One region of the Streptomyces sp. R44 genome, then DNA from elsewhere that is predicted to be linked to it. Evidence: riboswitches for the same ligand, from Rfam matches in the RefSeq annotation. Region 1 holds a riboswitch; each other region holds the start of a gene.
What was found. Region 1 has a riboswitch for cobalamin ahead of AB5J54_RS09870 (cobalamin biosynthesis protein). Riboswitches for the same ligand answer to the same signal wherever they lie in the genome.
Positions count from the first base shown of each region.

Region 1 (9,984 bases):
GGCAGGGCGACCGTCGGCGGCGGCATCATCGGCCTCATCGCGCTGGTCCTCGGCGTGCTCTTCGGGGTGGGCCCCGACCAGCTCGGGCTCTCCTCCGGCGGGGAAGAGCCGGTCGCGTCCGCCTCGTCCGCGGCCCAGGTGAACCAGAGCTGCAAGAAGGGCTCGGACGCCAACGCCCGCCAGGACTGCCGGATCGTCGCCGTCGTCAACAGCGTCCAGGACTACTGGCGGAGCGAGTACCCGCGCCGGGGCGGCACCTACGGGAGCGCCGCCACCGTGATGTTCAGCCGGCAGGTCGGCACCGCGTGCGGCTCGGCGACCTCGGCGGTCGGCCCCTTCTACTGCCCCGGCGACCGGCAGGTCTATCTGGACCTGGGCTTCTTCGACGAGTTGCGGACGAAGTTCGGGTCGAGCGGCGGCCCCTTCGCCCAGGCGTACGTCGTCGCGCACGAGTACGGCCATCACATCCAGAACCTGATGGGCACCCTGAGCCGGGCCCAGGACGGGCGGACCGGCGCGAACTCCAACGCCGTGCGGGTCGAGCTCCAGGCCGACTGCTACGCCGGGGTCTGGGCCCGGCACGCGACGACCACCCCGGACGAGAAGACGGGCCGGCTGCTGCTGACCCGGCTCACCGACGAGGACATCCGGGACGGCCTGGACGCGGCGGCGGCCGTGGGCGACGACCGGATCCAGGAGAGGTTCCAGGGCCGGGTGACGCCGGAGAGCTGGACGCACGGCTCGGCGGCGCAGCGCCAGCAGTGGTTCTACGAGGGCTACCGGACCGGCGACATGGCCCGGTGCAACACCTTCCGCTGAGTTGTCGGTACCGGCTGCCAGACTGAGATCCGGGTCACATCGAGAGGAAGTGATCGGGATGGCTGGGACACCCGACATCTGTCCGGCGCTGCGGTACGCGGACGCGAAGGCCGCGATCAAGCAGCTCACGGAGGGCTTCGGCTTCGGCGAGCACGCCGTGTACGAGGGCGAGGACGGCCGTGTGATGCACGCCGAGCTCACCTGTGGGAACGGCATGGTGATGCTGGGCAGCAAGGGCAGCGGCAGCGCCTTCGACAAGCTGATGGCGGACGGCGGACCGACCGCGGTGTACGTGCGCGTGGACGACGTCGACGAGCACCACGCCCGGGCGGTGGCGTACGGCATCGAGGTCGTGATGCCGCCCACGGACCAGGAGTACGGCTCCCGGGACTACACGGCCCGGGACGCCGAGGGCAACGTGTGGAGCTTCGGCACGTACGCCCCCGGCGGCGCCGGGTAGTCCTCGGGCTCAGGCCCCGCCGGTGTGGACCTGGAAGGCGGCCCGGCGGACCGCCTTGGCCAGGGCCGGGTCGGGGTGGGCGGCGGCCAGGGCGACCAGGACCTGGACCGTACGGGGATGGCCGACGGCGCGGACCTCGTCGAGCAGCGCGGGGACGGTGCCCTGCACGGCCGAGTCGAGGTGACGCACCAGCAGCTCGCTCTCGCCGTGGTCGGCGACGGCCGCGGCGGTGTCGACCCAGAGCCAGGTCGACTCCTCGCGGGTCAGCACCTCCTGGGCGTCGTCGGGGTCGGCCCCCTCGTACTCGGCGAGCCAGAGCAGCGCGTACGGGCGCAGCGAGGGCTCGGCGACGGTGGCACGCACCTCGGCCTCGGCGGGCGCGCCGACGACGCGGAGCGCCTCGAAGGCGAGCCCGCGCAGGAGGGCGTCCTCGCCGCGGGCGACGGCGAGGAGTTCGCTCACGGCGCTGGACAGGGTGCGGGCGGCGAGCCAGGCGCGGTACTCGTCGCGGGCCGGGCCGGGGGTGAGCCGGGCGCAGCCGCGGAGCATGTCCTCGGCGGACTGCTCGATGTTGCCCGCGGGGCTCTGCGCGGCGACGCAGATCTGCTCCAGCTTGACCCAGACCGCCCAGTTGCCGAGCGGGGTGAGGGTGGCGTGGCGCTCGTCCGTGCCGGGGTCCAGGGTGAGCGCGCCGACGGCGGCCAGGCCCTCCAGGGCCCAGTCGAGGAGGGCGGGCAACCCATCGACGGCCGGGCCGGCCGGGCCGGCCGGGCCGGCCGGGCCTGCGGGGGCGTCCGCGGCCTCGGGCGCCGGCTCGGTCGCGGGGACCTCGCAGCGCTCCTCGCGGAGCTCCTCGACGCGCTGGCCGAGGAGGTCGAGGAGGGCGGGGACGAGGACCGGTCCCTGGGAGAGCTGGAGCAGCGAGAGCACCTGCGGGACGGCCTCGACGACCTCGGCGACGGCGCTCGGGGCGACCCCCTCGGGGGCCGGGTGCACGAGGGACCAGGCGTCGAAGAGGGCGACCCAGCCACGCAGGACGGCGGAGTCGTCGCGGTCCCAGGCGTGCAGCCGCCAGCCGGGGCGGGCGGTGTCGCCGTGCAGCTCGACGAGCCCGGCGAGCCGGGCGCGGTCCCAGCCGGCCCGGATCTGGCCGGGCGTCAGGTCGAGTGCGGCCGCTGCCCGTTCCTGGGCGGGGGCGCCTTCGGGGCCGGTGCGGGGTGCGATGTCGGCGCCGCGCTCGACGGCGGCCCAGCGGGCGATCCGTACGGCGTCGGCGAGGACGTGCCGGGCCTGGCGGGCGAGTTCCGCGCGGGGCGGAGTCCCCTCGGGCGGCCGCGGCGCCGGCCGGGTGCGCCGGGTCGTCACGGCCCGTCGGGCAGTGGCCAGCGCCCGCGGGCGGACGAGTCGGAGTCTGGAGTTGCGCGCCAATGGTTCATCGGGCTTTCGAGACGTCACGGGGGCAGTCTTCCCGCTGACGGCCCGAAAGCCCAATCGGAATCGGACGCCCCGTCGGATCGGGCGCCGGAACGGCCTGCGGCGACCGGCCGGAGGGCCTCAGAACAGCGGGGTGAGGAAGCGGCGCAGGGACTCCTCGTAGCGGACGGGGTCGGCGTTCCACATCGCGGCGTGCGGGGCCTGCCGCACGGTCTGGAGGCTGACCCGGTCGGGCCGGCGGGCGGCGAGCTCGACGGAGGGTTCCCAGGGGGCGATGGTGTCGTCGGGGCCGTGGAAGAGGAGGACGGGGACGCGCAGGGCGTCCGGCTCGGAGGCCTCCTGGAGGAGGTCCTCGCGGGGGCCGGTCCTGCCCTGGGCGGCGCGGACGGCGAGCGGCAGCAGGGGTCCGGGGACGTGGTGGGCGGACGCGAGGTTGCGGAGGGTGGCCGCCCAGTCGAGGACCGGGGAGTCGAGGACGAGGCCGGCGATCCGGTCGCGCACGCCCGATTCGGCTGCGGCGCGCAGGGCCATCGAGGCGCCGGTCCCCCAGCCGTGCAGGACGACCTTGTGGGCGCCCCGGCGGACGGCGTAGCGGATGGCGGCGTCGACGTCCCGCCACTCGGAGTCGCCGAGGTGGGCGAGGCCGTCCGGGGAGGCGGGGGCGCCTTCGTCGCCGCGGTAGGCGGGGACGAGGACGGGGATCTTGCGGCGCTGGAAGAAGGGGAGGAGGTTCAGCGGGTGCTCGCGGGTGGTGCCGAGGCCGTGCAGGGCGATCACCCAGGTGGTGCGGGGGCCGGCCACGAGCCAGGCGGGCAGCGGGCCGAGTTCGCCGGGCATCTCGACGTCCTCGTGGGCGAGCCCGAGGGCGCTGATCGGGGTGCCGATGTGCAGCTGGGGGGTGAGCCGGACCCGGGCGCCGGGCCCGAGGACGCCGAGTTCGACCCGCTCCAGGCGGCGGACGACGGTGTCGGCGGTGTGCGGGACCCGGTCGAGGACGGGGCCGAGGACGGCGTGCAGGCCGGGGGCCTCCATCCCGTACGTGCCGGGGCGCAGTGAGGCGAGGCTGCGGGTGAGGGTGATCCGCTCGGGTGCCGTGGCGTGCACGGTGAGCCGGGGGTCTCCGGGCAGTGGTCGTCCGGACGGCGCCTTGAGGGCGACGTCGCTGGCGTACCGGCCGGCCGCGATCACGGCCGCGCCGACACCGATCAGGGTGGTGACGGCCGCTGCCGTCGCTGTAGCCGGGCGCACGCTCCCAGTCTCGGCAGGACGGGGTGGGGCTGCCACCGGACGGACCCGGACGGACCCGGCGGCGGCGAACCGGAAGGCCCGCTCGGCGGAGTGACATGGGTCTCCTCCGGGGGGTCCCCCGGGCGGATGCCTGCGTCCAGGGAGCGGAACCGGGTGCGCGGGGAGGAACCGGGGCAGGTCGTATGTGCCCCGCGAGGACCGGGATTACCCGCGGTTGCCCGGTGACCGCATCGTGGACACCCTTCGCGGCGGGGCCACAAGCGGAACCTCTTGACACCGGATAGGGACACCACGCCGCCCGCCCCAGTTCACCTTCCGTTCACCCAGGTTGCCTACGTTCGACGAGCCACTGACGTCAAACGATTGCCTGGGTAAATGGAACACATCACGCTGCTGCTCGCCATTGTGGTCGTGACAGCTCTCGTGTTCGATTTCACGAACGGTTTCCACGACACCGCCAACGCGATGGCCACGACCATCTCGACCGGTGCTCTCAAGCCCAAGACGGCGGTGGCCATGTCCGCCGTGCTGAACCTCGTCGGCGCGTTCCTGTCCGTGGAGGTCGCCAAGACGATCTCCGGCGGGATCATCAACGAAGAGGGCATTCGTACAGAAGTGATCTTCGCGGCGCTCGTGGGCGCCATTCTGTGGAACCTGCTGACCTGGCTGCTCGGACTGCCGTCCAGCTCGTCCCACGCCCTCTTCGGCGGCCTCATCGGCGCCGCGGTCATGTCGGCCGGCTGGTCCGCCGTGAACGCCCCGACGATCGTCACCAAGGTCCTCATCCCGGCCGTCGCCGCCCCGATCGTCGCCGGTCTCGCCGCGATGCTCGCCACGAGGCTGACGTACAAGATCGGCGCGAAGACCGACGAGAAGCACACCGCCAAGGGCTACCGGGTCGGCCAGATCGCCTCCGCCGGTCTCGTCTCCCTCGCCCACGGCACCAACGACGCCCAGAAGACGATGGGCATCATCACCCTCGCCCTCGTCACCCAGGGCGTCGTCGCCCCCGGCTCGAACCCGCCCCTGTGGGTCATCGTCTCCGCCGGCCTGGCGATCGCGCTCGGCACCTACCTCGGCGGCTGGCGCATCATCCGCACCATGGGCAAGGGCCTCACCGACCTCCGGCCGCAGCAGGGCTTCGCCGCCCAGACCAGCGCCGCCACGGTCATCCTCGCCTCCTCGCACCTCGGCTTCTCCCTCTCCACCACCCAGTCCTGCTCGGGTGCCGTGATGGGTGCCGGTCTCGGCCGCAAGGGCGGTGTCGTCCGCTGGTCGACCGCGACCCGGATGTTCATCGCCTGGGGCCTGACGCTGCCCGCCGCCGGCCTGGTCGGCGCCGGTGCCGAGTTCCTCACCAAGCAGGGCACCTGGGGCATCGTCGTCGTCGCGGTCCTGCTCGTGGCCGGCTCGGGCGCCATCTGGGCGCTGTCCCGCCGCAAGCCGGTCGACCGGCACAACGTCACGGACGACGACATCGACGGCGAGCCCGCCGGTGTCGTGACCACCGCGATCGCGGCCGTCACCCCGCCGCCGGCCGGTTCCGTCGCCGCCGTCGCGGACGAGGACCTGAAGACCACCATCCCCGCGCCGGTCCCCACGGACCCTGCCGCTCCCCCGGCCCCCGCCGCCGCGGTCTAAGGAACTGGAACCAAGCATGAAGATCGACTGGGCAGCCCTCGGCTCCGTCTTCGGAGTCAGCCTCGTGACGACCGTCGCCCTCGTGGGCCTCTTCACCCTCGGTGTCATCGGCCTCTCCAAGCAGGAGCAGGCCGCCGCCCAGGGTGGCTCCGCCGCCCTGGCCCGCACCGGCGCCTACGCCTGCTTCGCCCTGTGCCTGGCGGCCGTGGCGTACGGCATCTACCTGATCGTCGCCTGACGCGTCGAGCGTGACCGGCGGGGCGGTCCGCACCTTCGGGTGCGGCCCGCCCCGCCGTCGTGTTTGTGGTGCTTCGCACAGTGACGCGGTGCAGGTCAAGGGTGAGTTGACGGCTGTTCTCGGGCCGTGGTGGACTGCCGAGGCCATTACGGCGGCAGTAGAGGAAGTCCGGTGCGATTCCGGCGCGGTCCCGCCACTGTGACCGGATCCCACGGGTCCGGGAGTCAGGAACTCTCGCCGCCGGTCACGTCGATCCAGGGCGCGGACCCTGAGTGAGGACACAGCGCCATGCCCGGCCGCAGCCCCACCCTCTCCAGAGCCAGCCGCCTCTCCCCGGACGGATTCGCGTACGGCGCGGCCGCCGGTCTCGCCGTCGACCTGCTCGTCGGCGACCCCCGCCGCGGACACCCCGTCGCCGCCTTCGGCCGGGCCGCGGGCAGGGTCGAGAAGGCCCTCTGGCACGACCACCGCGGCTGGGGCGCCCTGCACACCGCCGTCTGCGCCGGTGCCACGGTCGCCGCCGGCGCCCTCGCCGCCCGTACGGTACGGGGCAGCCGCGCCGCCTCCGTCGCCCTCACCGCCGCCTCGGTCTGGGCCGTCGTCGGCGGTACGACCCTGGGCCGCGAGGCCCGGGCGATCGGCGGCGCCCTCGCGGCCGGGGACCTGGAGGTCGCCCGGGAGCGGCTGCCGCACCTGTGCGGACGCGACCCGCAGTCCCTCGACGGTCCCGCGATGGCCCGCGCCGTCGTCGAATCCGTCGCCGAGAACACCTCCGACGCGGTCGTCGGCGCCCTCTTCTGGGGAGCGGTCGCGGGCGTGCCGGGCCTGGTCGGCTTCCGCGCGGTGAACACCCTCGACGCGATGGTCGGCCACAAGTCCCCCCGGTACCGCAGGTACGGCTGGGCCTCGGCCCGCCTCGACGACCTGGCCGGCTGGCCCGGGGCCCGGCTCACCGCCGCCCTCGCCACCGTCGCCGGCGGGAACCCGCGCGGGGCCGTACGGGCCTGGCGGACCGACGCCGCCAAGCACCCGAGCCCCAACGCGGGCCCCGTCGAGGCCTCCTTCGCGGGCGCCCTCGGCATACGGCTCGGGGGCACCCTCTCGTACGCCGGACGGGTCGAGCACCGGCCCGTCCTCAACGACGAGGGGCGGCCCGTCGAGGTCGCCGACATCGACCGCGCGGTCCGGCTCTCCCGCCGGATCACCGGACTGACCCTGGCCGCCTGCGTCGGCGGCCGCATGATCGCGAGCGCGCTGAAGCGGAGGAACGCATGAGGGGTGGGGGGCTGCTCGTCGCCGGGACCACGTCCGACGCGGGCAAGAGCGTCGTCACGGCCGGCATCTGCCGCTGGCTGGTCCGGCAGGGCATCAAGGTCGCGCCGTTCAAGGGACAGAACATGTCCCTCAACTCCTTCGTCACCCGGGAGGGCGCCGAGATCGGCCGCGCGCAGGCCATGCAGGCGCAGGCCGCCCGGGTCGAACCGACCGCGCTGATGAACCCGGTGCTGCTCAAGCCCGGCAGCGACCGCTCCAGCCAGGTCGTCCTCATGGGCAAGCCGGTCGGCGAGATGAGCGCCCGCGGCTACCACGGAGGCCGGCAGCAGACGCTCTTCGAGCCGGTGATGGCGTGCCTGGAGGAACTCCGGGGCACGTATGACGCCGTGATCTGCGAGGGGGCGGGGAGTCCGGCCGAGATCAACCTGCGGCGCACGGACATCGTGAACATGGGCATCGCGCGCGCCGCGCAGCTGCCCGTGGTCGTCGTCGGCGACATCGACCGGGGCGGGGTCTTCGCCCAGTTCTTCGGGACGACGGCACTGCTCGCGCCCGAGGACCAGGCACTCGTGGCGGGCTACCTCGTCAACAAGTTCCGCGGTGACGTCACTCTTCTGGAGCCCGGGCTCGACATGCTGCACGGGCTCACCGGGCGCCGGACCTTCGGTGTCCTGCCGTACGCGCACGGACTCGGCATCGACGAGGAGGACGGCCTGCGGGTCTCCCTGCGGGGCACCGTCCGCGAGTCGGTCGTCGCGCCGCCGGTCGGCGCGGACGTGCTGCGGGTCGCCGTCTGCGCCGTACCGCTGATGTCCAACTTCACGGACGTCGACGCGCTCGCCGCCGAGCCCGGCGTCGTCGTCCGCTTCGTGGACCGGCCCGAGGAGCTCGTCGACGCGGACCTCGTCGTCGTCCCGGGCACCCGGGGCACGGTCAAGGCGCTGGCCTGGCTGCGGGAGCGGGGGCTCGCCGACGCCCTCGTCCGGCGCGCGGCCGAGGGCCGGCCGGTGCTCGGCATCTGCGGCGGCTTCCAGGCCCTGGCCGAACGCATCGAGGACGAGGTCGAGTCGAAGGCCGGTCTCGTCGACGGTCTCGGGCTGCTGCCCGTACGGGTGCGGTTCGGGGTCGAGAAGACCCTCGCCCGGCCGGTCGGCGAGGCGCTCGGCGAGCGGGTCGAGGGGTACGAGATCCACCACGGCGTCGCCACCGTGGACGGCGGGGAACCGTTCCTGGACGGGTGCCGGGTCGGTTCCGTGTGGGGCACCCACTGGCACGGCTCGCTGGAGAGCGACGGCTTCCGCCGGGCGTTCCTGCGGGAGGTCGCGGCGGTGGCGGGACGGCGCTTCGTCCCGGCGCCGGACACGTCGTTCGGCGCGCTGCGGGAGGAGCAGCTCGACCGGCTCGGCGACCTGATCGAGGAACACGCGGACACGGACGCGCTGCTGCGGCTGATCGAGCACGGCGCGCCGGAGGGGCTGCCGTTCGTGCCGCCGGGTGCGCCGTGAGCGCCCGAGCAGTCCAGGCATCCGTACCTATCGAAGGAGTCACCGTCCGATGAGCACCCGGTATCCGTTCACCGCCGTCGTCGGCATGGACGACCTGCGGCTCGCGCTGCTGCTGAACGCCGTCAGCCCGGCCGTCGGCGGGGTGCTCGTGCGGGGTGAGAAGGGGACCGCCAAGTCCACCGCCGTCCGTGCGCTCGCCGAGCTGCTGCCGGAGGTTCCGGTGGTCGCCGGGTGCCGGTTCAGCTGTGACCCGGCCTCCCCCGACCCGGGCTGCCCGGACGGGCCGCACGGCGACGCGCCCGGCACCGCGCGCGCCGCGCGGATGGTCGAGCTGCCCGTCGGCGCCTCCGAGGACCGGCTCGTCGGCTCGCTCGACATCGAGAAGGCCCTCGCCGAGGGCGTGAAGGCCTTCGAGCCGGGGCTGCTCGCCGCCGCGCACCGGGGGATCCTCTACGTCGACGAGGTCAATCTGCTGAGCGACCATCTCATCGACCATCTGCTCGACGCGGCCGCCATGGGCGCCTCCCACGTCGAGCGCGAAGGCGTCTCCGTACGGCACGCCGCCCGCTTCCTGCTCGTCGGGACGATGAACCCCGAAGAGGGCGAGCTGCGGCCGCAGTTGCTCGACCGGTTCGGGCTCACCGTCGAGGTCGCCGCCTCCCGGGACCCCGAGCAGCGGGTCGAGGTCGTCCGGCGGCGGCTCGCGTTCGAGGACGACCCGGCCGCCTTCGCCGCCCGCTGGGCCGGCGAGGAGGCCGCCCTGCGCGAACGGATCGTCGCCGCCCGGGCGCTGCTGCCCCAGGTGGCCCTGGGCGACGCCGTGCTGCTCCAGATCGCCGCGACCTGCGCCGCGTTCGAGGTCGACGGCATGCGCGCCGACATCGTGATGGCCCGGACCGCGACCGCGCTGGCCGCCTGGGCCGGACGGACCGAGGTCACCTCGGAGGACGTGCGGCAGGCCGCGCTCCTGGCCCTCCCCCACCGCCGGCGGCGCTCGCCCTTCGACGCGCCCGGCCTCGACGAGGACAAGCTCGACGAGACCCTGGAGCAGTTCAAGGGGGACGCACCGGACGACGATCCCGAGCCCGACGGGCCCGGTGACGGCGGTCCGGGCGGGGGTGGCGGTGGTGTTCCGCCGCAGGGCGAGGGGCCCGACGGCCCCGCACCCGAGTCCGCCGACGTGCCGGAGAGCGCGCCCGCCCCTGCCCCGCAGGGATCCGGCGCCGGTGCCGGTGAGCGCGCCGCCGTCAAGGCCGGCGAGCCCTTCCGTACGAAGGTGCTGAGCGTGCCGGGTCTCGGCGAGGGCGCCGCCGGGCGCCGGTCCCGCGCCCGTACCGAGCACGGCCGTACCACCGGCTCCACCC
Region 1 covers NZ_CP163444.1:2,114,961-2,124,944, forward strand. The annotation lists gene AB5J54_RS09840 (neutral zinc metallopeptidase) at 1-819, shown strand, start outside; gene AB5J54_RS09845 (VOC family protein) at 878-1,279, shown strand; gene AB5J54_RS09850 (hypothetical protein) at 1,289-2,644, opposite strand; gene AB5J54_RS09855 (alpha/beta hydrolase) at 2,834-3,961, opposite strand; gene AB5J54_RS09860 (anion permease) at 4,337-5,602, shown strand; gene AB5J54_RS09865 (hypothetical protein) at 5,619-5,840, shown strand; cobalamin riboswitch at 5,962-6,094, shown strand; gene AB5J54_RS09870 (cobalamin biosynthesis protein) at 6,129-7,115, shown strand; gene AB5J54_RS09875 (cobyric acid synthase) at 7,112-8,620, shown strand; gene AB5J54_RS09880 (putative cobaltochelatase) at 8,670-9,984, shown strand, end outside.

Region 2 (9,984 bases), 2.1 Mb from region 1:
CGGCGGGATGGAGGAACGAGGTGGCGTCCTTGGAGAGGTACGCGACGCGGTGGGCGAGCCAGACGAAGCCGCCGTCGCCGTCGTCGTACTTCTCGGCCCGGTAGACCTCGTACCGCTTGAGGTCGGGCTCCGTGCTCGCGTCCCACTCGACCAGCACGCCGTCCTCGCGGGGCGTCGCCCTGACACCGGTGACGGCCGCCGGGGCGATCAGGTCGCCCTCGGTGGTGATGACGGCCTCGGCGGAGAGGGGGGACTCGTTGCCGGCCCGGTCGACCGCCGTGACCGCGTACCGGTACGTCGTGCCGTGCCAGACGGCGTGCATGTCCGTGTAGCCGGTGCCGGACGCGGTGCCGAGGACGCCGCCGTTGCGGTAGATCTTGTACGAGACCACGTCGGTGTCCGCCGGAGCCGTCCACCTCAGGGTGTGCTGCCGTACGGCGTTGGAGCTGTCCACCACCGTCAGGCCCGTCGGAGCCCCGGGCGCGTAGTCGCCGTGCGTGGCGGTGACGGCGGTGCGGGGCGAGGTGTTGCCGGCGGCGTCGACGGCCGCGACCCAGTAGGTGTAGCCGGTGCGCTCGGCTGCGGCGGTGTCCGTCCACGCGGTGGCCGTGACGCCGGTCGCGACCTGGGCGACGGGGTCGGTGGTGCCGGTCCGCTGCCGGTGCACGGTGTACCTCACCGCGTCCGTGACCGGCTGCCACGCGAGGGCGACGCCGGGGGCCCCGTCGGTCGCGGTCACGGCGGCCGGGGCGGCGGTCGGGGTCCTGTCCACGGAGACGACCGTCAGGTCGGCACCGCCGGGAGACTCGTTGCCGGCCTTGTCGACGGCGCGGAGCTCGTAGAGGTACGTCTGGCCGGTCGGTGCCGGGGAGTCCACGTACGGGCCGGTCGTGACCAGGGTGGTGGCGCTGCTCACCTTCGTCCAGGTGGTCGACGTGCCGAGGCGGCGGTAGACGCGGTAGCCGGCGAGGTCCATCTCCTTGTTCGGCGCCCACTTCAGGGTCGCCTTGTTGAGCGTCCTGTCGTACGTGACGGAGGCGCCGGCCGGCGCCAGCGGGCGGACCTTGTCGTAGGTCGCCGAAGTGACGGGCGTGTAGCCGAACTTGACGTTGGCCGCGCCCGTCCACGTCGCGTAGGACACGACGATGCTGTGCCGCCCGGCCGGGACGGCGAGGCCGACCGTCTTCTTCTGGGTGGTGGAGACGTTCCGCCACAGGTCGATCTTGCGGACGCCGTCGAGGGTGACGCGGACTCCGTCCTGGGCCTCGGCGGCGAAGGTGAACGGGCCGCCCGAGCCGAAGTCCCGTGTCACCGACCAGCGGACGGAGAAGTTGTCCTTGGGCAGGGTGACCCCGGGCGGGTCACCGAGGCCGTAGTTCTCGGAGATCGCGTTGTCGCAGACGGTCAGCTTCGGCGTGCCGGTGAGGGTGGTGTTGGCGAAGTACTCCGCCTTCCACGCCGGGGACGCGCAGCTGACGGCCGCGGTGGCGGGGGTGGCGGTCAGCAGACCGCCGGATGCGGCGAGGGCGGCCGTGGTGGCCAGCGCGCTCAGCCGGGTACGAGTCGTCACAGAGGGAGGGCCCTTTCCGGACCTGCGGGAAGCATGTGAAGCGGGTATCGCCTGTGTGACTCACGGGGCGGGGGGAGGGTTGCCCCCCGCCCCGGATCTCAGCCGTAACGCCGCGGCGTCCACGTGATCGTGCGCCCGTCGCCCCGTTCGACCGCCCGCGTCTGCGAGGAGCCGATCAGGAGGAGGGTGCGCATGTCGACCTCCGCGGGGTCCAGGGTCTTCAGGGTCAGGACCCGGACCGACTGCTCCGGGCCGCCCACGTCGCGGGCGACGACCACCGGGGTCTCCGGGGCGCGGAGTTCGAGGAGGAGGTCGCGGGCGGCGGCCACCTGGTGGGTGCGGGACCTGGAGCCCGGGTTGTAGAGGGCGATGACCAGGTCGGCGCCCGCGGCCGCGCGGAGCCGGGCCTCGATGACGTCCCAGGGCTTGAGCCGGTCGGAGAGGGAGATCGTGGCGTAGTCGTGGCCGAGGGGGGCGCCCGCCGCCGCCGCTGCCGCGTTCGCCGCCGTCACCCCCGGGAGGACCCGTACGGGAACGGCCGCGTACTCCGGTTCGCAGGCCACCTCAAGGACCGCCGTCGCCATGGCGAAGACGCCCGGGTCGCCGCCCGAGACGACCGCGACCTTCCGGCCCCGCCGGGCCAGGTCGAGGGCGAACTCGGCGCGCTCCGACTCGACCTTGTTGTCGGAGCCGTGCCGGATCTGACCGGGGCGGAGGACGGGGACCCGGTCGAGGTACGTCGTGTAGCCGACGAGGACGTCGGCGTTGACGAGCGCGCCCCGCGACTCGGGGGTCAGCCAGGGGGCCCCGGCCGGGCCGGTGCCGACGACGGTGACCTCGCCCGTCTCCCGTACGGGAGGCTCCTGGTCGATACGGGAGGGGAGGACGGCCACCGAGAAGTACGGGACCGAGGAGGGGTCCACGTCGGTGAGCTTCTCCGTGCGCTCGCCCGACATGAACGCCCGCTCCACGTACCGCGCGTCGTCCAGGCGGCCCGCCCGCTCCAGGGCCCGCCTCACCGTCGGGAAGGTGCGGCCCAGCTTCATCACGACCGCCGAGTCCGTGCCCGCCAGACGGGCCGTCAGCTCGTCCTCCGGCAGCGTGCCGGGGATGATCGTGAGGACCTCCTCCGCCTCGCACAGCGGCTCGCCGAGCCGGGCGGCGGCGGCGCTGACCGAGGTCACGCCGGGGATGACGGTCGTGTCGTAGCGGTCCGCGAGCCGCTTGTGCATGTGCTGGTACGAGCCGTAGAACAGCGGGTCGCCCTCGGCGAGGACGGCGACGGTGCGCCCGGCGTCCAGGTGGGCGGCGAGGCGAGCCGAGGCCTCCTCGTAGAAGTCGTTCAGGGCGCCCCGGTAGCCGCCGGGGTGGTCCGTGGTCTCCACCGTGAGCGGGTACATCAGCCGCTCCTCGATGTGGTCCTCGCGGATGTGCTCGGCGGCGATGGAGCGCGCTATGGAGCGGCCGTGGCGGGCCGAGTGGTAGGCGATGACGTCGGCGGAGGCGATGGCCTTCACGGCGGCGACCGTCATCAGGTTCGGGTCGCCGGGGCCGAGGCCGACCCCGTACAGCTTGCCGGTGCTCACTTCTGGATCTCCGCTTCGTGGGCGAGGGCGTTGATCGCGGCGGCCGTCATCGCGCTGCCGCCGCGGCGGCCCCGGACGACCAGGTAGTCGAGGCCGAGGGTGTTCTCGGCCAGGGCGTCCTTGGACTCGGCGGCGCCGATGAAGCCGACGGGGATGCCGAGGACGGCGGCGGGCTTCCCGGCGCCCTTCGCGATCATCTCCAGGAGGTGGAAGAGGGCGGTCGGCGCGTTGCCGATGGCGACGACGGAGCCTTCGAGGCGGTCCCGCCACAGTTCGAGGGCGGCGGCCGAGCGGGTGGTGCCGAGCTCGGCGGCGAGGCCGGGGACGGCCGGGTCGGAGAGCGCGCAGAGCACCTCGTTGTCGGCGGGCAGCCGCTTGCGGGTGACACCGCTGGCGACCATCTGCGCGTCGCAGAGGATGGGCGCGCCGGCCCGGAGCGCGGCGCGGGCGCTCGCGACGACCTGCGGCGAGTACGCGATGTCCTGCACGAGGTCGGTCATGCCGCACGCGTGGATCATCCGGACCGCCACCTGGGCGACGTCGGCGGGCAGGCCCGCGAGGTCCGCCTCGGCACGGATCGTGGCAAAGGACCGGCGGTAGATCTCCGTCCCGTCCTTCTCGTAGTCGAACATCCTGGTGCTCTCGCTCATCTCGTGTGGGTCGGCAGGCTGCGGGCCGTGGTCACTGCTTCGGGCAGGGCGGTACGGGGGGTGGGGACGCCGTCCACCAGGTAGGAGTCGTCGCCGGTGGCGAGGACGTCGACCCAGGTGCCGTGCGGGTGGCCGCAGCGGCGCTCGCACCCGGAGTAGTGGACGGGCAGGCCCCCGTGGCGGACGAGGCCGGCGTCCGTCCGTACGTCGGCGAGGGACTTGGCGCAGCCGGGGCGTCCGGTGCAGGCGCTGACCCCGACGGAGGGCAGATCGGGCCGGGTGACCAGGCCGTACGTCTCCAGTTCGGGCAGCCGGCCGGGGCGGGCCCCGACGACGACCGCTCCGCGCCAGGGCGTGAGCCGCAGCTCGTCGGCCCCGTCCGCCAGGGCCCGCAGCTGGGCGGCGGTGAGCCGGCCGAGCGGGGCGAGGACGTGCAGGGCGTGCGCGCCGAGCGGGCCGGGTGCGGGCGGCGGGGACGCGGGAAGCGGCGGTACGGGTACGGGTACGGGTTCTGCCGCGATCCCGGCCCGGGCCAGCGCGTCCACCAGGTCGAGCGGGTGCCCCGGGGGCAGTTCGCGGACCCGCCAGGCGCCGGTACCGGCCGTGCGGGCGGCCTCCAGGAAGGCGTCGGCGGCGGCGAGCGCGGCACGGGGCGCGTCGGCGCCCGCGATCCGGAGGACCTGGCCGCCGACGTGCAGGAGCGCGTCGGCGGCACCGGCCGGGTGCACGACCGCGGAGGTTTCGGCGTCGACCGCGACCGCCGGGTGCCCGGCGGACGCCGGGGTCTCCCCGTCCACTGCGATCAAGGTCACATCGCCGCCGAGACCGGCCACGTCCCCGCGGCCGTCGTCGAGGACGAAGAGGAAACGGCCCGAGAGGGCCGCCGCCGCGGGGGTGGCGCAGAGGAGGGCGTCCAGCGCGCGGGCCCACAACTGGACGGCGCCGTGGCCGAGTCCGTCGAGCCCGGCGGCCGGGGAGGCCACGATGTTGCGGACGCGCTCGTGGGTCGGGGAGGGCAGCAGCCCCGCCCCGGCCAGGAGCTCGGCCAGCTCCGCCCCGCAGCCCTCGCCGAGGCCGCGCAGCTCCGCGTTGCCGCGCGAGGTGACGCTGATCCGGCCGTCGCCGAGGCTCTCGGCGACGCGGGCCAGCACCTCCGCCTGATGCGCCGTCAGACGACCTGCGGGCAGGCGCAGTCGGGCCAGGCGTCCGTCGTCGGCGGGGTGCAGGCGCAGCGCCCCGGGGCAGGCGTCGCCACGGTCCCGTACGCGAGCTTCGCCCGGTTCGGGCGTCGGGGGTGGGGTGGGCGGCATGGCGGCGAGCATACCCACGGGGAACCGGGCGGCCACCGAGTGTGATCCGGCCGACTCTCCCGCCTTCTCCGGCCCGGAGACGGCACGATCTAGGATGCAGATCGGCATGGGGTCCCAGGACCCCGGGGAGGAAGCCCGGTGAGAATCCGGCGCGGTCCCGCCACTGTGAGCCCGTACCCACGGGTGAGTCAGGAACTCCCGCCGTCCATACGACCACCCGGGGCGCGGACAACCCCGAGGAAGGGCCTGAGCTCGCCATGCTCCTGCTGCTGTCGCACTCCGACACCGACCTGCTCAGCGCCCGCGCGGCCAATGCCGCCCAGGCCGAGGGAGCGGTCGAGTACCGCTTCGCCAACCCCTCCCGTCTCCCCCTCGCCGACCTCCCGGCCCTCCTCGACGGCGTCGACCTGGTCGTCGTCCGGCTCCTCGGCGGGCTCCGCTCCTGGCAGGAGGGGCTCGACGCGATCCGCGCCGCCGGAAAGCCGGTCGTCGTGCTCAGCGGCGAACAGGCCCCCGACGCCCAGCTGATGGAGGCCTCCACGGTCCCCGTCGGCGTCGCCACCGAGGCGCACGCCTATCTGGCGCACGGCGGCCCGGCCAACCTGGAGCAGCTGGCCCGGTTCCTCTCCGACACCGTCCTGCTCACCGGCCACGGCTTCGAGGCCCCGGCCGCCGCCCCCACCTGGGGCCCCCTGGAGCGGACCGTACGCAACGAGACCGGCCCGACCGTCGCCGTGCTCTACTACCGCGCCCACCACATGAGCGGGAACACCGCCTTCGTCGACGCCCTGTGCGGCGCCATCGAGGACGCCGGCGCCCGCGCCCTCCCGCTGTACGTGGCGTCCCTGCGCGCCCCCGAGGCGGAGCTCGTCGAGACCCTGCGCACGGCCGACGCCATCGTCACGACCGTCCTCGCGGCCGGCGGCACCAAGCCCGCCGAGGCGCAGGCCGGCGGCGACGAGGAGGCCTGGGACGCGGGCGCGCTCGCCGCGCTCGACGTGCCGATCCTCCAGGCCCTGTGCCTGACGGGCTCGCGGTCCGCCTGGGAGGAGAACGACGAGGGCCTCTCGCCGCTGGACGCCGCCAGCCAGGTCGCCGTGCCCGAGTTCGACGGCCGCCTCATCACCGTCCCCTTCTCCTTCAAGGAGATCGACGCGGACGGTCTGCCCGCGTACGTCGCCGACGCCGAGCGCGCGGCGCGCGTCGCCGGGATCGCCGTCCGGCACGCCCGGCTGCGCCACATCCCGAACGCCGAGAAGAGGCTGGCGCTCGTCCTCTCCGCGTACCCGACGAAGCACTCCCGCATCGGCAACGCGGTCGGTCTCGACACCCCCGCCTCCGCCGTCTCCCTCCTGCGTCGCCTCATCGCCGAGGGCTACGACTTCGGGCCGGTCGAGGACCTCCCCGGTCTCGTCTCCGGCGACGGCGACGAGCTGATCTACGCCCTCATCGAGGCCGGCGGCCACGACCAGGACTGGCTGACCGAGGAGCAGCTCGCGAAGAACCCGGTCCGCATCCCGGCCGCCGACTACAAGCGCTGGTACGCGACGCTGCCCGCCGAGCTCCGCGAGCAGGTGGAGGAGCACTGGGGCCCGGCGCCCGGTGAGATGTTCCTCGACCGCTCCCGCAATCCGGAGGGCGACATCGTCCTCGCCGCCCTGCGGCGGGGGAACCTCCTGGTCCTCATCCAGCCGCCGCGCGGCTTCGGCGAGAACCCGATCGCGATCTACCACGACCCCGATCTCCCGCCGTCCCACCACTACCTGGCCGCCTACCGCTGGATCGCCGCCCGCGCCGAGGACGGCGGCTTCGGCGCCGACGCCATGGTCCACCTGGGCAAGCACGGCAACCTGGAGTGGCTGCCCGGCAAGAACGCCGGCCTGTCCGCCGCCTGCGGCCCCGACGCGGCCCTCGGCGACATCCCGCTGATCTACCCGTTCCTCGTTAACGACCCGGGCGAGGGCACCCAGGCCAAGCGGCGCGTCCACGCGACCCTCGTCGACCACCTGGTGCCGCCGATGGCCCGCGCCGACTCGTACGGCGACATCGCGCGCCTGGAGCAGCTGCTCGACGAGTACGCGCAGATCAGCTCGATGGACCCGGCGAAGCTCCCGGCCATCCGCGCGCAGATCTGGACCCTGATCCAGGCCGCGAAGCTCGACCACGACCTCGGTCTGGAGGAGCGCCCGGAGGACGACGGCTTCGACGACTTCCTGCTGCACGTCGACGGCTGGCTGTGCGAGGTCAAGGACGCCCAGATCCGCGACGGCCTGCACGTCCTGGGCGGCGCCCCGGAGGGCGAGGCCCGGGTCAACCTGGTCCTCTCGATCCTGCGCGCCCGCCAGATCTGGGGCGGTACGCAGGCGCTGCCGGGTCTGCGCGAGGCGCTGGGCCTGGACGAGTCGGCCGCGACCCGTACCACCGCCGACGCGGCGGAGGCGAAGGCCCGCGAGCTGGTGGAGGCGATGGAGGCGGCCGGCTGGTCCGTGGACGCCGTCCCGACGGTCGCCGCCGCCCACGGTCCCGAGGTGCACGCCGTCCTCCGCTTCGCCTGCGAGCAGGTCGTGCCGCGGCTCGCCGCCACCACCGACGAACTCGCCCACGCCGTGCACGCCCTGAACGGCGGCTTCGTGCCGGCCGGTCCGTCCGGCTCCCCGCTCCGCGGCCTGGTCAACGTGCTGCCGACGGGCCGCAACTTCTACTCCGTCGACCCGAAGGCCGTGCCGTCCCGGCTCGCCTGGGAGACCGGGCAGGCGCTCGCCGACTCGCTGCTCACGCGCTACCGCGACGACAACGGCACGTGGCCGACCTCCGTCGGCCTGTCCCTGTGGGGCACGAGCGCGATGCGCACCGCCGGCGACGACGTCGCCGAGGCGCTCGCCCTGCTCGGTGTCCGCCCGCTGTGGGACGAGGCCTCGCGCCGGGTGAACGGCCTGGAGCCGATCCCGCTCGCCGAGCTCGGCCGCCCGCGCGTGGATGTGACGCTGCGCATCTCGGGCTTCTTCCGTGACGCGTTCCCGCACGTCATCGGCCTCCTCGACGATGCCGTACGGCTCGTCGCGGGCCTGGAGGGCGAGTCCGCCGAGGACAACTACGTACGGGCGCACGCGCAGGCCGACCTCGCCGAGCACGGCGACGAGCGGCGCGCCACCACCCGTATCTTCGGTTCCCGGCCCGGCACGTACGGCGCCGGCATCCTGCAGCTGATCGACTCGCGGGACTGGCGCACGGACGCCGACCTCGCCGAGGTGTACACGGTGTGGGGCGGGTACGCGTACGGGCGCGGGCTCGAGGGCCGCCCGGCGCGCGCCGAGATGGAGACCGCGTACAAGCGGATCGCGGTCGCCGCGAAGAACACGGACACCCGCGAGCACGACATCGCCGACTCCGACGACTACTTCCAGTACCACGGCGGCATGGTCGCGACCGTCCGCGCGCTGACGGGCACGGCCCCCGAGGCGTACATCGGCGACTCGACCCGCCCGGAGACCGTCCGCACCCGCACGCTCGTCGAGGAGACCTCCCGGGTCTTCCGGGCCCGCGTGGTCAACCCGCGCTGGATCGAGGCGATGCGCCGCCACGGCTACAAGGGCGCGTTCGAGCTGGCGGCGACCGTCGACTACCTCTTCGGGTACGACGCGACGACGGGTGTCGTCGCCGACTGGATGTACGACAAGCTGACCCAGGAGTACGTCCTCGACGAGACGAACCAGGCCTTCCTCAAGGAGGCCAACCCCTGGGCCCTGCACGGCATCGCCGAGCGGCTCCTGGAGGCCGAGTCGCGCGGCATGTGGGAGAAGCCGGACCCGGAGACCCTGGCCGCCCTGCGCCAGGTGTTCCTGGAGACGGAGGGCGACCTGGAGGGTTCCTCGGACGACTAGTGCGTCACGAGGTCCGGGGCCGGTTCGAGTGCGAGGACACGGCCCCGGTACCCCTCCCTCAGCCGCCGGTCGTGGCTGACGATCACCAGCGTGCCCGCGTAGGAGGCCAGTGCGGCCTCGATCTCCTCCACCAGGCCCGGGGCCAGGTGGTTGGTCGGCTCGTCCAGGAGGAGCAGATCGGCGGGGGAGGTCACCAACCGGGCCAGTTCCAGCTTGCGGCGCTGGCCCGTCGAAAGCAGCCGGACCGGGGTCGTCAGATCCCGGGCCGCGAAGAGCCCGAGGGCGAGCAGTTCGTCCTCGCGGCCCTCTCCGAAGGCCTCGCCCACCGTACGGGGGTCGAGGGGTGAGGCAGTGTCCTGGCGGAGCAGCCCGACCCGGGCGGGTACGGTCACCGTGCCCGCGTCCGGGTCGAGCTCGCCCGCCAGGACCCGGAGGAGGGTGGTCTTTCCCGCCCCGTTGGGCCCGGTGAGCAGCAGGCGTTCGCCCGGTTCGAGGTGGAGCGCGTCGAGGCGGAGCCGGCCGTCGACGCGGATCCCCGTGAGGTCGACGGGTGCGCCTTCGCCCGCGATGTCCGTGCGGAACCGGAGGGGTTCCGGCGGCGCGGGCACGGGGTGGGCGGTGAGCCGGGCGAGTTTCTCGCGGGCGGAGCGGATGCGGCTCATCGCGCCGTGCGCCCGTGACCGGGCGCGGAAGGCGCCGGCCCCGCTGAACGCGGCCGGGGCCTTGCGGGGGATCGCGGAGAAGCGGTCGATGTGGGTGTCGGCGAGGGCCCGGTGGCGGGCGAGTTCGGCCTTCCACTCCTCGTGCTCCCGCTGTCTGCGGGCCCGTTCGGCGGCGCGGCCGGTGAGGTAGCCGGCGTAGCCGTCGCCGTACCGCCGCACGGTGTGGCGGTCCTCGTCGACCTCCAGGACGGCGGTGGTGACCCGGTCGAGGAAGACCCGGTCGTGGGAGACGGCGACGACGGTGCCCCGGTGGGCGCGCAGCCGT
Region 2 covers NZ_CP163444.1:4,208,400-4,218,383, reverse strand. The annotation lists gene AB5J54_RS19535 (fibronectin type III domain-containing protein) at 1-1,570, opposite strand, end outside; gene AB5J54_RS19530 (precorrin-2 C(20)-methyltransferase) at 1,669-3,156, opposite strand; gene AB5J54_RS19525 (precorrin-8X methylmutase) at 3,153-3,788, opposite strand; gene AB5J54_RS19520 (cobalamin biosynthesis protein CobG) at 3,803-5,128, opposite strand; cobalamin riboswitch at 5,208-5,333, shown strand; gene cobN (cobaltochelatase subunit CobN) at 5,374-8,997, shown strand; gene abc-f (ribosomal protection-like ABC-F family protein) at 8,994-9,984, opposite strand, start outside.
Region 2: another riboswitch for cobalamin. It lies ahead of cobN (cobaltochelatase subunit CobN); the one in region 1 lies ahead of AB5J54_RS09870 (cobalamin biosynthesis protein).

Region 3 (9,984 bases), 3.6 Mb from region 1:
GCCGTACGCGCTGCTGCCCGCCGGAGCCGCCGCCCTCGCCTTCTGCCTGGCCCTCACCGCCCTCGACGGCGGCATCCGGGCCACCGCCGACGGACTGCCGCTCCGCGCCGCCTGGCGCGGCCTCCTCGGCCGCGCCCTCGCCCCGCACACCGTCCACGGACTCGCCGGACTGATGATGGCCGTCCTCTGGCGCAGCACGTACGGACCGGTCGCGGCGCTCTTCGTGGTGCTCCCCATGTACATCTCCTGCTGGGTCTTCGCCCAGTACCACCGCGAGCGCGCCGCCCACCAGGCCACCATCCGCGCCCTCGTCCAGGCCGTCGACATCAAGGACCGCTACACCCGCGGCCACAGCGAACGCGTCGGCCACGCCTCCGTCCTGATCGCCCGTGAGCTCGGCATGGCCGAGGACCGCCTCGACGTCGTCCGCTTCGCCGGCATCCTCCACGACGTCGGCAAACTCGGCGTGCCCACCCGGGTCCTCCGCAAGGACGGACCCCTCACCCCCGAGGAACGCCGGGTCATCGAACTGCACCCCGAGTACGGCCACGAGATGGTCCGCGGCATCGGCTTCCTCGGCGAGGCACGGGCCGCGATCCTCCACCACCACGAACGCATGGACGGCAGCGGCTACCCGTACGGGCTCCACGGCGAGCAGATCCCCGAATTCGCCCGGGTCGTCGCCGTCGCCGACGCCTTCGACGCCATGACCTCCACCCGCTGCTACAGCCGCGCCCGCCCGGTGCCCACCGCCCTCGCCGAACTGGAACGCTGCGCCGGCACCCAGTTCGACCCCCGCATGGTCACCGCCCTCGCCCAGGCCCTGGACCGGCACGGCTGGCAGCCCGCCGTCACCGCCGACGACACCACCACCCCCCAGCCCGAACAGGTGCCCCCACCGCGCGAGGCCACCCCCACCCCCGCCAAGGAGCCCGCGTGAGACCGGGGGCACTCACCGTCGGCGCCGTGCACGGCGCCGCCCTCCTCCTCGGCCTCACCGGCTTCGGCGCCACCCTCTGGCACGGCCTCGACGAACCCGGCAACGCCCTCGCCTTCGGCACCCTCATCGCCCTCGGCGAGCTCGCCCGCTGGGGCGCCGCGCCCGGCGAACGCGAACCCGCGCCGCTCGCCGCCGCCGGAGCCCTCGCGTACGCCCTCCTCGGCACCAGCGCCGGCACCGCCACCACCCACGGCGTCCTCCAGACCGTCGCCGTCGCCGTCGCCGCGGCCCTCGCCGGGATCGTCCCCCACATCGCCCGGGGCAGGGGCCCAGGACCCGACCACCTCGCCCGCCGCGTCCTCACCGTCGGCTTCGCCGCGCTCTGCTTCCAGCCCCTCTACAACTCCGGCGCCGTCACCGAGCACCTCGGCCAGGGCCCCGCGTACGCCCTCTTCCTCGCCCTCCTGCTCGTCCTGACCGCCCTGTGCGACGCCGTCCTCGCCGCCCTCGTCCTGCGCGCCCGCACCGGATTCCCGTACGGCCCCCTCCTCCGCGACGAACTCCGCGCCCTCCTCGGCATCGGCTCCGCCGTCTGCGCCACCGGCACCGTCATGGCGCTCGGCGTCGCCGCCGCCGGACTCTGGGCCCTGCCCGTGCTCGCCGTCCCCCTGCTGCTCACCCAGGTCTCCTTCCGGCGGTACGCGGCCGTGCGGACCGTCAACCGGCAGACCATCGCCTCCCTCGCCCGCGCCACCGAGATCGCCGGCTGCACCCCGCCCGGCCACGCCCGCCGGGTCGCCGCCCTCAGCGCGGCCGTCGGCCGCGAGCTGGGCCTCTCCGGGACCGAGCTGGCCGTCCTGGAGCACGCGGCGCTCATGCACGACATCGGACAGCTCTCCCTCGTCGACCCGGTCGCCGGCGGCGCCACCGCCGTCCTGCCGGCCGAGGAGCAGCGCCGGATCGCCCTCCTGGGCGGCGAGGTCGTCCGCAGGACCGGCGTCCCCGAGGCCGTCGCCGTCGTCGTGGAGCGGCAGGCCGACCCGTACCGCGAGCAGCCGCCCGCCGCCCGGATCGTCCGGGCCGTGAACGCCTACGACGACCTCGCGGGCGACGGCGCGGGCGCCGCACTCGACGCCCTGGAGCGGCTCAGGCTCGGCACCGCCCGCGACTATCACCCGGATGTCGTCGAATGCCTGGCCAGGGTCCTGGCGCGGGGCGGAGCCACTGGGGTGACCTCCGCGGTCCCTGGGTAACCCATGGGTAATGAGCGCGCGTCCGACCGGGCATGGTTGGATGCGAACAAGAGGGTGAAGCGACCGGCAGGCGGGAATCGTGAAGATCTTCGGGAAGGTACGGCATCGGCCCTCCGCCTCGTGGCGGCAGGCCACCGACCGCGCGTTCACGCTGATCGGCGACGGCCGGTACGAGGACGCGGGCGCACTCCTGACGCGCGCGGCGGACCTGGAGCCCTGGCTCTCGGAGTCCTGGTTCAACCTGGCTCTGCTGCACAAGTTCCGGCACGACTGGGAGCAGGCGCGGGCCGCGGGCCTGCGGGCCGTCGCGCTGCTCGACAAGGAGACCGGCGCCCCCGACTGGTGGAACGTGGGCATCGCCGCCACCGCCCTCCAGGACTGGCCGCTGGCCCGCCGCGCCTGGCAGGCCTACGGCCTCAAGGTGCCCGGCGCCGCCGCCGGCACCGGTGAGCCCGCTGGCATGGAACTGGGCAGCGCCGCCGTCCGGCTCTCGCCCGAGGGCGAGGCGGAGGTCGTGTGGGGCCGCCGGCTGGACCCCGCCCGGATCGAGGTCCTCTCCATCCCGCTGCCGTCCTCCGGCCGCCGCTGGGGCGAGGTCGTCCTCCACGACGGCGTGCCGAACGGCGAGCGGACCACCACCGCCGGCCCCTCCTACCCCGTCTTCGACGAGATCGAGCTGTGGGCGCCCTCGCCGGTCCCCACCTGGGTGGTCCTCCTGGAGGCCGCCACCGAGGCCGACCGTGACGCCCTGGAGCAGCTCGCCGCCGAGGCCGGTTTCGCCGCCGAGGACTGGTCGTCCTCCGTACGGCTGCTCTGTCGCGCCTGCTCCGAGTCGACGATGCCGAGCGCCGAGGGCGAGGGCGAGCACTCCGACCCGCACGACCACAGCGAGCCCGGGCACCCCGGACCGCTCGGCCACCGCTCGCCCGGCGAGCTGTGGGTCCCCGAGCGGGAGTGCGGCATCGCGGCCCCCGCGGGCCTGGTGCGGGGGCTCCTGGACGGCTGGGTCGCGGACAGCCCGGACAGCCGGGAATGGCGCGATCTGGAAGAGGTCTGCTGAGGCCAGGGCCCCGGGCCCGTAGGCTGTCCCTCGACGGAATCGGGTTTTCAGAAGGGCGCGGCCGGACATGGCGCAGCAGGAGACGGACGAGCAGACGATCAACGACGGCTTCGTCGTGGACACGGAGGACTGCGAGGCGCGGGAGCTCGCCTACCGCGAGCGCGGCACGGCCCGCCCGATCACGGTCGTCGGCAACCCCGTCCTCCACCGCGAGTGCAAGGACGTCACCGAGTTCGACGACGAGCTGGCGAAGCTCATCGACGACATGTTCGCCAGCCAGAAGGCCGCCGAGGGCGTGGGCCTGGCCGCGAACCAGATCGGTGTGGACCTCAAGGTCTTCGTCTACGACTGCCCCGACGACGAGGGCGTCCGGCACACCGGTGTCGTGATCAACCCCGTCCTCCAGGAGCTCCCGGCCGAGCTGCGCGTCCTGGACGAGTCCAACGAGGGCTGCCTGTCCGTGCCGACGGCCTACGCCGAGCTGGCCCGCCCCGACTACGCGGAGGTCCACGGCCAGGACGCCCAGGGCAACCCGATCAAGGTGCGCGGCACCGGCTACTTCGCCCGCTGCCTCCAGCACGAGACGGACCACCTGTACGGCTTCCTCTACATCGACAAGCTCTCCAAGCGCGACCGCAAGGACGCCCTCCGCCAGATGGAAGAAGGCACCCCGCGCTACGAGACGGTCCCGAACGACTGAGCGCATGACGAAGGGCCCGCACTCCGAGGAGTGCGGGCCCTTCGTCGTACCGGCTAGAAGTCCTCGTCGAGGTCCACCGAGCCCTCGACCGCCACCTGGTAGGCGGACGGGCGGCGCTCGAAGAAGTTGGTCAGCTCCTGGACGCCCTGGAGCTCCATGAACGCGAACGGGTTCTCCGAGCCGTACACCGGCGGGAAGCCGAGGCGCTGCAGGCGCTGGTCGGCGACGCACTGGAGGTACTCGCGCATCGACTCGGTGTTCATGCCCGGCAGGCCGTCACCGCACAGGTCGCGGCCGAACTGAAGTTCCGCCTCGACGGCCTCCTTCAGCATGTCCGTGACCTGCTGCTGCAGCGCGTCGTCGAAGAGCTCCGGCTCCTCCTTGCGGACGGTGTCCACGACCTCGAAGGCGAAGTTCATGTGCATCGTCTCGTCGCGGAAGACCCAGTTGGTGCCGGTCGCCAGGCCGTGCAGGAGGCCGCGGGAGCGGAACCAGTAGACGTACGCGAAGGCGCCGTAGAAGAACAGGCCCTCGATGCACGCCGCGAAGCAGATCAGGTTCAGCAGGAAGCGGCGGCGGTCGGCGGCCGTCTCCAGCTTCTCGATCTTCTCGACCGAGTCCATCCACTTGAAGCAGAACTGCGCCTTCTCGCGGATCGACGGGATGTTCTCCACCGCGTCGAAGGCCGCCGCGCGGTCGTCCGGGTCGGGCAGGTACGTGTCCAGGAGCGTCAGATAGAACTGGACGTGGACCGCTTCCTCGAAGAGCTGGCGCGAGAGGTACAGGCGCGCTTCCGGGGAGTTGATGTGCTTGTACAGCGTCAGGACCAGGTTGTTCGCCACGATCGAGTCGCCCGTCGCGAAGAACGCGACCAGACGGCCGATCATGTGCTGCTCACCGGCGGTGAGCTTGGCGAGGTCGGCGACGTCCGAGTGGAGGTCGACCTCCTCCACGGTCCAGGTGTTCTTGATGGCGTCCCGGTAGCGCTCGTAGAAGTCCGGGTAGCGCATGGGGCGGAGCGTGAGCTCGAAGCCCGGGTCCAGGAGGTTCTTCTTCTCGGTACTCATTACTGGCAGGCCTCGCAGGACTCGGGGTTCTCAAGGGAGCAGGCGATCGCGTCCGCGTCGGGGGTCGCCTGCTGGACGGGGATCGGGGCGGCGGCCTGCGCGGCGCGGGCGATCCGGGTCGCCGGGCGGGAGCGCAGGTAGTACGTCGTCTTCAGGCCCTGCTTCCAGGCGTACGCGTACATCGACGACAGCTTGCCGATCGTCGGCGTCTCCATGAAGAGGTTCAGGGACTGCGACTGGTCCAGGAACGGGGTGCGCGCCGCCGCCATGTCGATGAGGCCGCGCTGCGGGATCTCCCAGGCCGTGCGGTACAGCTCGCGGACCTCCGCCGGGACCCAGGTGAAGCCGGCCACCGAGCCGTTGGAGTCGCGCAGCGCCTCGCGGGTCTGCGCGTCCCACACGCCGAGCTTCTTCAGCTCGTCGACGAGGTACGAGTTGACCTGGAGGAACTCGCCGGACAGCGTCTCGCGCTTGAACAGGTTGGAGACCTGCGGCTCGATGCACTCGTAGACGCCGGCGATCGAGGCGATCGTCGCCGTCGGGGCGATGGCGAGGAGGAGGCTGTTGCGCATGCCGGTGGAGGCGATGCGCGCCCGCAGGGCGGTCCAGCGCTCCGGCCAGTTCAGCTCCACGTCGTAGTGGTCCGGGTGCAGGACGCCCTGGGCGGTGCGGGTCTTGTCCCAGGCGGGGAGCGGGCCGCTGCGCTCGGCGAGGTCCGCGGAGGCCTCGTACGCCGCCAGCATGATCCGCTCGGCGATCTTCGTCGACAGGGCGCGGGCCTCGGCCGAGTCGAACGGCAGCTTCAGCTGGAAGAAGACGTCCTGGAGGCCCATGGCGCCCAGGCCGACCGGGCGCCACTTGGCGTTGGAGCGGCCCGCCTGCTCGGTCGGGTAGAAGTTGATGTCGACGACCCGGTCGAGGAAGGTGACGGCCGTGCGGACGGTCTCGTCCAGGCGCTCCCAGTCGATGTCCGAACCCGACACGAAGGAGCCCAGGTTGACCGAGCCCAGGTTGCAGACCGCCGTCTCGCCGTCGTTCGTGACCTCGATGATCTCGGTGCAGAGGTTCGAGGAGTGGACGACGGTGCCCGGCTCGGCCGTCTGGTTGGCCGTGCGGTTCGAGGCGTCCTTGAACGTCATCCAGCCGTTGCCGGTCTGCGCGAGGGTCCGCATCATCCGGCCGTACAGGTCGCGGGCCGGCATCGTCTTGCGGGCCAGGCCCGCCGCCTCGGCCTTGCGGTAGGCGGCGTCGAACTCCTCGCCGTACAGGTCGACGAGCTCGGGCACGTCCGAGGGGGAGAACAGCGACCACTCGGCGTCGGCGTTGACCCGGCGCATGAACTCGTCCGGGATCCAGTGCGCCAGGTTCAGGTTGTGCGTACGGCGCTGGTCCTCGCCCGTGTTGTCGCGGAGCTCCAGGAACTCCTCGATGTCCGCGTGCCAGGTCTCCAGGTAGACCGCGGCGGCGCCCTTGCGGCGGCCGCCCTGGTTCACGGCGGCGACGGAGGCGTCGAGGGTCTTGAGGAACGGCACGATGCCGTTGGAGTGCCCGTTGGTGCCGCGGATCAGCGAACCGCGGGCGCGGATGCGGGAGTACGAGAGGCCGATGCCGCCCGCGTGCTTCGAGAGGCGCGCGACCTGGTGGTAGCGGTCGTAGATGGAGTCCAGCTCGTCCTGCGGGGAGTCCAGGAGGTAGCAGGAGGACATCTGCGGGTGGCGGGTGCCGGAGTTGAAGAGCGTGGGGGAGGACGGGAGGTAGTCCAGGCGGCTCATCAGGCCGTAGAGCGCGCTCACTTCGTCCAGGGCGCGGGCCGTCTCGTCCTCGGCGAGGCCGCAGGCGACGCGCAGCATGAAGTGCTGCGGGGTCTCGATGACCTTGCGGGTGATCGGGTGGCGCAGCAGGTAGCGCGAGTAGAGGGTGCGCAGGCCGAAGTAGCCGAAGCGGTCGTCGCCGGCCGGGTCGATCGTGGCGTCGAGGCGGGCCGCGTGCAGTGCCACGAACTCGGCGGTGCGGTCGGCGATGAGCCCCTCGCGGTGACCGACGGCGACGGAGGCCGAGAAGTTCACGGCGCCCTGGCCGGCGGCCTCGTCGGCGATGGTGATGGTGAGGAGCCGGGCGGCGAGCCGGGAGTACGCGGGGTCCTCGGCGATCAGGCCGGCGGCCGCCTCGGTGGCCAGCTCGCGCAGCTCCGCCTCGTCCGACGTGGCGCTGCGGCCGCGGAGGGCGGCGGCGGCGACCTTGCCGGGGTCGGTGTCCGGGAGGTCGGCGGTGAGATCGGTCAGGGTCCGCAGGAGTACGGTCCCGGGGCCGTCGGTCTCGATCGCTGCGGCCGGATCGGCGGGCGCGATGGTCACGTGGGGGCTCTCCCTCGCTCGGCTCGGGGCCTCGGGCGGGAAGGCGGGCAGGCGGGCGCCCGTACACGTGGGCGCGCCGCGTCCACCGGCCCACTCCGCGAGGCCCGGACGTCTGTGACACCCGGAACGGACGGACCGGGTGCGCTGCCGGCAGGTCTTCGGACTCACCGCGTACGAATCCGCACGAAGCACACCGTTGCGGGACAGTTCCGGATTCGCGCCGGATTCCCCTGCGTCGACAGCGAGGATGAGCATACATGTGGGGGGCGCCGCTCGTGGCACCCCCCACATGTTGTGTCGGTCCCGGCGCTACAGCTCCAGGGCGTAGGTCCGCAGCGAGTGGTCGGGGATCGGTTCCCAGTCCCGCTCGGGGGTGCGGACGAAGCCGAGGCGCTCGTAGATCCGGTGCGCGGAGACCATCAGATCGGCCGTGGAGAGCACGAGACGCGCGCACCCGGGGAGGGCCCGCGCCCGGTCCACGCAGGCCCGTACGAGGGCTTCTCCGACGCCCCTGCCGCGGGCCTCGGGAGCGACCACGAGCATCCGGAACTCGGCCTCGCCGGCGACGGCGATGTCCGCCCAGGTCGTGCCGCCGGGGGCGAAGGTCACCCCGCCGATGATCCCGCCGTCGGCGTCGACGGCGACGAGCACCTCGCTCTCGCGCGCCCGCCGGGCCGTGTCGCGGAGGACGGCGAGGTAGAAGTCGTCCTCGCCGTGCAGCAGCAGCCCGTCATTCAGATAGGTGAACCCGGTGAGGTCACCGAGCGCCTCGTGCTCCTCGGGCCGTACCGCCCTGATCGTGAAGTCCATGGGAAGCAGTCTCCCTCTCGGGGTACGTGGACGGGCCCCGGGTCTCCTCGCGGAGATCCGGGGCCCGTTCACGGACGGTGACGTCAGTGCGCCGCGGTGCCGACCTTCGGGAGGTCGGTGACGCCGGGGTCGCCCGCGTCCGCCGTGTAGTCCTCCGGGGAGGTCTCGTCGACGCCCTCGGGGGCCTTGACGGCCTTGAGGACGAAGGTCAGGACGACCGTGACGACGACGTTGAGCACGAAGGCGGTGAGGCCGATGTAGCCGATCTCGCCGATGCCCGGGATCTCGGCGGCCGAGCCGCCGAAGTGCTTCTGGGTGGGGCTGGCGACGCCGTACGCTGCGGCCGTGCCGTACGCCATGCCGACGGCCCAGCCGGCGAGCAGCGCCCAGCGGTGGAACCAGCGGGTGAAGAGACCGCCGACGAGCGCCGGGAAGGTCTGCAGGATCCAGATGCCGCCGAGCAGCTGGAAGTTGATCGCGACCGTCTTGTCCATGGTGAGGACGAAGACGAGCGCGCCGACCTTCACCAGGAGCGAGACCAGCTTGGAGACCTTGGTCTCCTGGGCCGGGGTGGCGTCCTTCTTGATGAAGTCCTTGTAGATGTTGCGGGTGAAGAGGTTGGCCGCGGCGATCGACATGATCGCGGCCGGGACGAGCGCGCCGATGCCGATCGCGGCGAACGCGACGCCCGCGAACCAGTCCGGGAACATGGTCTCGAAGAGCTGCGGGATGGCGAGCTGGCCGTTCTTGACCTTGATGCCGGCGGCGATCGCCATGAAGCCGAGCAGCGCGAGCAGGCCCAGCATCAGCGAGTACAGCGGCAGGATCGTGGTGTTGCGGCGGATGACGTTCCGGCTCCGGGACGACAGGGTCGCCGTGATGGAGTGCGGGTACATGAACAGCGCGAGCGCCGAGCCGAGCGCCAGCGTCGCGTACGTCCACTGGCCGGCCTCGCCGGGGACGAGCGCGCCCTTGGGCTTGCCGGTGGCCGGGTTGATCGTCTTGTACGCCTCGGCCGCCTTGCCGAAGATCTCGTCGAAGCCGCCCAGCTTGATCGGGATGTAGATGATCGCCACCGCGATGACGATGTAGATCAGGGTGTCCTTGACGAAGGCGATGAGCGCCGGGGCGCGCAGGCCGGAGGAGTACGTGTAGGCCGCGAGGACACCGAAGGCGATGAGCAGCGGCAGGTCCTTGACGAACCAGTTGGTGTTCTCGCCGCCGCCGACGCCCATCACGTCCAGGACGGCCTGGATGCCGACGAGCTGGAGGGCGATGTACGGCATGGTGGCCAGGATGCCGGTGACCGCCACCGCCAGGGACAGGCCCTTGGAGCCGAAGCGGCCGCGCACGAAGTCGGAGGTGGTGACGTATCCGTGCTTGTGCGAGACCGACCAGAGGCGCGGCAGGAAGGTGAAGATCAGCGGGTACACCAGGATCGTGTACGGGACGGCGAAGAAGCCGGCCGCGCCCGCCGCGTAGATGGCCGCGGGGACGGCGACGAAGGTGTACGCCGTGTAGAGGTCGCCGCCGAGCAGGAACCAGGTCACCCAGGTGCCGAACGATCTGCCGCCCAGGCCCCATTCGTCGAGGCTCTCGTTCTCGGCCTTGCGCCAGCGGGCGGCCAGGAAGCCCATGACCGTGACGGCCAGGAAGAAGAAGACGAAGACGCCGAGCGCCACGCCGTTCACGCCGTCCTTCATCGTGCGTCACCTCCCTTGCGGGCGCGCTGGTCCCGCTGCCACAGCTTGTACGCGATCATGGTGAGAGCCGTGGAGATCAGCACCCAGAGCATCTGGT
Region 3 covers NZ_CP163444.1:5,673,337-5,683,320, forward strand. The annotation lists gene AB5J54_RS26550 (HD-GYP domain-containing protein) at 1-940, shown strand, start outside; gene AB5J54_RS26555 (HD-GYP domain-containing protein) at 937-2,193, shown strand; gene AB5J54_RS26560 (hypothetical protein) at 2,273-3,253, shown strand; gene def (peptide deformylase) at 3,321-3,953, shown strand; gene AB5J54_RS26570 (ribonucleotide-diphosphate reductase subunit beta) at 4,007-5,020, opposite strand; gene AB5J54_RS26575 (ribonucleoside-diphosphate reductase subunit alpha) at 5,020-7,374, opposite strand; cobalamin riboswitch at 7,506-7,636, opposite strand; gene AB5J54_RS26580 (GNAT family N-acetyltransferase) at 7,684-8,184, opposite strand; gene mctP (monocarboxylate uptake permease MctP) at 8,268-9,887, opposite strand; gene AB5J54_RS26590 (DUF3311 domain-containing protein) at 9,884-9,984, opposite strand, start outside.
Region 3: another riboswitch for cobalamin. It lies ahead of AB5J54_RS26575 (ribonucleoside-diphosphate reductase subunit alpha); the one in region 1 lies ahead of AB5J54_RS09870 (cobalamin biosynthesis protein).